2 regions of the Terasakiella sediminum genome follow, and region 1 is predicted to be linked to the other one. Evidence: predicted binding sites of a transcription regulator. Region 1 holds the regulator's gene; the other holds the start of a gene.
What was found. Region 1 encodes HrcA, which represses chaperone genes, less so after heat shock. Its sites were predicted from a motif close to GTTAGCACTCNCCNNNGGNGAGTGCTAAC; they were not measured.
Positions count from the first base shown of each region.

Region 2: groES (co-chaperone GroES) is a predicted target of HrcA. The motif match lies at 1,716-1,744, and genes of this name have one in related genera.

Region 1 covers NZ_JAWLVJ010000009.1:66,884-70,011, reverse strand. The annotation lists gene RYZ26_RS08850 (hypothetical protein) at 1-543, shown strand, start outside; gene grpE (nucleotide exchange factor GrpE) at 657-1,358, opposite strand; gene hrcA (heat-inducible transcriptional repressor HrcA) at 1,379-2,416, opposite strand; gene RYZ26_RS08835 (DUF3126 family protein) at 2,509-2,721, shown strand; gene rph (ribonuclease PH) at 2,723-3,128, shown strand, end outside.
Region 2 covers NZ_JAWLVJ010000015.1:455-3,582, forward strand. The annotation lists gene groL (chaperonin GroEL) at 1-1,311, opposite strand, end outside; gene groES (co-chaperone GroES) at 1,375-1,665, opposite strand; gene RYZ26_RS12595 (ArnT family glycosyltransferase) at 1,832-3,128, opposite strand, start outside.

The DNA of each region.
Region 1 (3,128 bases):
AGCATTCTGTCATCGATGATCCTTTGTCTCGGTCTCAGTGCATGTGACTCGTTAAATTTCTGGCGTGAAGAAAAACCGGAACCCTGCCCGCGCATCACAGTTTTGAAAAATGCGTCTGAACTGACCAAATTCAAAGACGGCCCCGGACGTGACATTATTGATGTATTGTTCGAAGCCAAAATCACCAACGTCTTGAGCGCCTGCCAGTATGATGTGGATTACGATACCCGCGCAGGTTCCATCCTGACACAGGTTGCCCCGGTCATTTCCGCCCAGCGTGGCCCGGCGGATCAATCACGCAAAGCCGATGTAAATTATTTCGTCGCCATCGTGGATAATCAGAAGAAAATTCTGGAAAAGACCACCTTCCCGCTGCGCCTTGCCTTCCCGGGCAACCAGACCCTGAACGAAGTCACCGATGAGCCGATTGACCTGACCATCGTCACCGATGGGTCACGTGATGGGTCCGATTACGAAATCTATGTGGGCCTGCAGTTAACCCGCGAAGAAATTTCCTACAACGCGCGCATCAACCAGCGTTAAGAATGATCCGCTGTGTCCCAGCGAAGGCCGGGACCTTTTCAAGACAGAGTTACCTTGTCAAAAAGCCCCCGGCCTGCGCCGGGGAACACGCTAGACAGCTATGTGCGGAAAACTTAAGTTTCCTGATCGATGGTAGAACCCGCATTCTCGTTCGCAGCTTCTTCATAAGGCTGACCAGGGCCTTCTTCCGCAACAGGGGCTTCTTCAGCCGCTGGTGCAGGAGCTGCTTCCTGTTTTGGGCCACCTTTGGTGACACCAACCATGGCTGGGCGTAGCAGACGGTCGTGGATGACGTATCCATCTTGCATGACTTGGGCAACCATGCCCGCCGGCTGGCTTGGGTCTTCAATTTCAAACATGGCCTGATGCAGGTTGTGGTCAAACGGCTGACCCGCTGCTTCCACACGTTTGATGCCTGCTTTGTTGAACGCGTTTTGCAATTCACGCTCGGTCATTTCAACGCCTTTAACAACGTCGCTGTCTTTCAGTTCTTCTGATGCACTTTCCAGCGCGCGGCGCAGGTTATCAGCCACACTGACCATTTCGCGTGCAAAGTTTGTCACACCATATTTCAGCGCATCCTGTTTTTCTTTTTCAGAACGGCGACGCACATTTTGTTCGTCCGCCACAGCGCGCATCCATTTGTTTTTCATCTCAGCCAGATCAGCTTCAAGCTTTTCGATTTGCGCATCCGCACCAAAGCCCTGAACGTCCGCTTCCAAAGTCACTTCTTCCTGTGCTTCTTCAGCTGGTGCAGCTTGTTGTTCAACTGTTTCGTTTTCTTCAGGTGTTGCTTGTGTATTCTCGCCTGACATTTCTTTACTCTTCAATACTGTTAACCAATTAAACGGCCAATTACTTTTGATGTGTAATCAACCATCGGAATAATGCGCGCATAGTTGATCCGGGTAGGTCCGATCACACCAATTGCGCCGACAATTTTCTGGTGGGGGTCATGAAAAGGTGCCACCACCATCGAACAGCCCGACACGTTAAACAACGGATTGTCCGATCCAATAAATATTTGTACGCCTTCCGCCCCATCCGCAAGGCGCAAAAGCTTTAGCAGGGTTTCTTTCGTTTCTAAAGCCTCAAATAAAGATTTTATGCGTTCAAGGTCACCCATGGCGGAAATATCATCAAGAAGATGACTTTGTCCGCGCACAATCAAAGACCCTGAATCTTCCGTGCCGCCGGCCCATTCAGCAAGGCCCGCTTCAACCACACGACTTGTCAGCTCATCCAGTTGTGCCTGATGGGTCTGTAATTCCTTGGTAATTTCATCCACGCCGCCTGTGACCGTTTGCCCCACAAGCTTAGCCCCCAGATAATTACTCGCCTGCACCAACGCACTCGGCGGGATATCGTGCGGAGTTTCAATCACGCGGTTTTCCACCACGCCATTTTCCATCACCATAATCACAAGTGTGCGCCCGGGCGACAAATTCACAAATTCGATATGTTTTAGCGGAGAATCGGTCTTGGGGGCAAAAACCAGCGATGCACATCCGGACAGGCCGGAAATCATGCCGGAAGCTTCTGACATAACATCTTCAAACTTGCGGCCCTTGGCAGCACATTCCGCATCAATGGTCTGACGTTCCTGTTCCCCCAGATCACCAATTTCCATGACGCCATCAATAAACATGCGAAGACCCAATTCCGTTGGCATGCGCCCGGCAGAGGTATGCGGGGAATGAAGCAGGCCCATATCTTCCAGGTCTGCCATTACATTGCGGATAGAAGCAGGCGAAAGCGCATTTTCCAGCAGTTTGGAAACCGTGCGTGATCCCACGGGTTCGCCTGTTTCCATATAGGCATCTACAATGCGACCAAAGATATCGCGTGATCTGTCATTCAAGTTACTAAGCATGGAAAGAAATTTAGTCTCAAGTGGGCGTTGCGTCAACGCAAGAGGCTATGTTAAACCGATCAGAACTTCATTACCTATGGGAATATATAATTATGATTACGATGGAAGAAATTCAGAAAGTTACCGCACACCTGCGCAAGACTTTTGGCAACGACAAAATCCGCGTTCAGCCACCAAAGAAGCCGGAACACCCGGTTGAAGTCTATGTTCTGGATGAATTCATTGGCGTTTTGCACCGTGACGAAGACGAAGGCGAAGTGTCTTTCGACCTGAATATTTCCATCATCGCAGAAGACCTGGAATAAGATGACACGTCCATCAGGGCGCGCGGCCGATCAACTGCGTGAAGTCACCTTTGAAATGGGTTTCTCCAAATATGCCGAAGGCTCCTGCCTGGTGAAATTTGGTGACACACATGTTCTTTGTACTGCAACTGTGGAAGAAAAAGTCCCGGGCTGGATGCGCGGGTCTGGCGAAGGCTGGGTAACCGCAGAATATGGCATGCTGCCACGTTCCACCCATGACCGTATGCGCCGCGAAGCCAGCAGTGGCAAACAATCCGGGCGCACACAGGAAATCCAGCGCCTGATCGGGCGTTCCCTGCGTGCTGTCTGTGACCTGAAAGCCATGGGTGAAATTCAGGTCCGTGTAGATTGTGACGTTTTGCAAGCTGATGGCGGCACACGCACAGCTTCCATCACGGGTGCTTATG
Region 2 (3,128 bases), on a different contig from region 1:
AACTTTCTGGTCAGCATTGTCACCTTCGATACCTTCAAGAGCGCGTGTTGCGTACAGCAGCGCCGTACCACCACCGGAGATGATACCTTCTTCAACAGCAGCGCGTGTAGCGTGCAGGGCATCGTCAACGCGGTCTTTGCGTTCTTTCACTTCGATCTCAGTTGCACCACCAACCTGGATAACAGCAACACCGCCAGCCAGTTTAGCCAGACGTTCCTGCATTTTCTCACGGTCGTAGTCAGAAGTAGATTCTTCAGCTTGTGCCTTGATCTGGTTGCAACGTGCTTCGATCTCAGCGCTGTCACCAGCACCTTCAACGATTGTTGTTTCTTCTTTGGTGATAACAACAGACTTGGCAGTACCCAGCATGTCGATAGAAACATTTTCAAGCTTAACGCCCAGTTCTTCAGAAACCAGCTGACCGTTTGTCAGGATCGCAATATCCTGCAACATAGCTTTACGACGATCACCGAAACCAGGGGCTTTAACTGCAGCAACTTTCAGGCCGCCGCGCAGTTTGTTGACAACCAGAGTAGCCAGTGCTTCGCCTTCGATGTCTTCAGCAATAATCAGCAGAGGGCGAGAGGCTTGTACAGAAGCTTCCAGCAGGGGCAGCATAGGCTGCAGAGAAGTCAGTTTGCCTTCGTTGATCAGGATGTATGGGTTGTCCAGCTCACAGATCATTTTTTCAGAGTTGGTTACGAAGTAAGGAGATGTGTAACCACGGTCGAACTGCATGCCTTCAACAACGTCGAGTGTTGTGTCCAGACCTTTGGCTTCTTCTACTGTGATCACGCCTTCGTTGCCAACTTTATCCATGGCTTGTGCGATCAGATCACCAACAGTTTTTTCACCGTTTGCAGAGATTGTACCAACCTGGGCAACTTCTTCGTTTGTTGCAACAGGCTTGGAACGGCCTTTAACGTCTTCAACAACAGCAGAAACAGCAAGGTCGATACCACGTTTCAGATCCATTGGGTTCATGCCGGCAGCAACAGCTTTTGTACCTTCACGTACGATAGCTTGCGCCAGAACAGTTGCAGTTGTTGTACCATCACCAGCCAGATCAGCTGTTTTAGACGCAACTTCTTTGATCATTTGTGCGCCCATGTTCTGGAACTTGTCTTCCAGATCGATTTCTTTCGCTACAGAAACACCGTCTTTTGTTACGCGTGGTGCGCCAAAAGATTTGTCCAGAACAACGTTACGACCCTTTGGACCGAGTGTTACTTTTACAGCGTTCGCCAGAAGGTCAACACCTTCGAGCATTTTAGCACGTGCGTCCGTGCCGAATTTGATTTCTTTAGCCATTTTAGCCAGACCCTTATGTTAAGCAGTCAATTTAAAATAATATTGTGACGAGGTTTCGAGAACTTACTTCTCAACAACACCCAGGATGTCTTTTTCTTGCATGATCAGCAGATCCTGGCCATCGACCTTGATCTCAGTACCAGACCATTTGCCGAACAGAACCTGATCGCCAGCTTTAACGTCAAGCGCAACAAATTCACCATTGTCACCGCGCACACCAGAACCAACAGCGACAACTTCGCCTTCAGATGGTTTTTCTTGTGCAGCTTCTGGAAGGATGATCCCGCCAGCAGTTTTCGTTTCTTGCTCCAGACGTTTTACGAGAACGCGGTCGTGCAAAGGACGAAATTTCATAATTTTAACTCCGTGATATTCACCAAAGTGGAAGACCCAAACGAGTCAGTGTTAGCACTCGTTCAGTTCGAGTGCTAACAGAGGTAAGCGGACGACCTATTTGTGTCAAGTTTTGAATCTAATTTCTTGGGAAAAACTTGTTGTGCGCCGCAAAAACACAAGGCAACTATTTCTTCTTTTTCCCACGTCTTTGCAACAGCTTAAGATCACCCTCAAGCTTGCTGCTATCAAAGATGATGAAATTGTTACTGCGGAAATTCTGCACATAAGCAACAGCCGGAGTCGCAGGTGGGTCCTGCTTCCAAAGAGTGATCACCATGCTTTTGGGATGATCTTTCACCCAGTCTTCCACACCAATGCCTGTGCGGTTGCTGCCCAGTTCTGCAATCGGCTTCTCCAGACGCCCCAGATATTGGAAAGTCCCGTGATATTTCCCCACAAAGGCCACGTCATAGCCTTTATCCTGATAGGATTTGATCTGGCGTGACATTTCATTCAGGTCGAAATCATTGGCAAGGTAAGGCGCAATGACCAGATGCAGCGCGACAACAAACAGGGACATCATGGCAACCAAACCAAGAATGGTGTTCTTTAACGCCCCGATGGGTCTGACAATCACGAACAAGGCTGCGAGAACAGGCAGGGCCATCCAGTAAGTCGGCAACGCCAATGCCCAGTCCGGGAGTTTCTTGATCGGCAGATAAGGTAACGCGATCAACAAAGTGCCAAGAACAACAAACAAACCTGCAGGCAGGATGCGCGCAATACGACTGTCAGACACATCTTCCTTTACTATCCAGCGGCTGATCAGGAAAGCACAGGCAGGGAAGATGGGTAGAAGGTAATGCAGCTGCTTGCCGCTGATGAGGGAGAAAGCCACAAAGATTGGCACAAACCACAGGATACAGAACCGCGCTTGAGCTTCCGACCAGAGAGCACGCCCACGCATAAAGGCCGCACGCCACATGGTCGGCCAGATCATCCACGGCAACAACAATGGACCGATGACGGCCAGATACCACCACCAGGGACGCGCATGGGCAAAAGATTTCACTACACGGCCTGCGGTTTGCCCCCAGAAGATGGCGTTGCGATATTCTTCCCCACCATAAATCCCGGCAGGGATGGCCCAGGCCAAACCAATCACAGCCCCGCCCAAAACGGCCAACAGGATGCGCAGATACCAGGTTTTCCAGCCGCCATAATGCTGTTTGATCAGCCCGTCACGGTCCCAGACTGGGGCCAGCAGGGCGATGGGCAACACTTGAAGCAAAATCACCGGACCTTTGGCAAGGACGCCCAGACCAATGGCAAGGGCAAGATACCACCAGCCCTTTGATCCCCCGTCGCGCCAGGAAATCAACAGACCCAGCAAGGCCCACAATGTACAGGCCGCGACCAGCATGTCGAACATGGTGACGGTTGTAAAGACGGTCCAAAACGCCGCCCCCAGCAGGATCAGC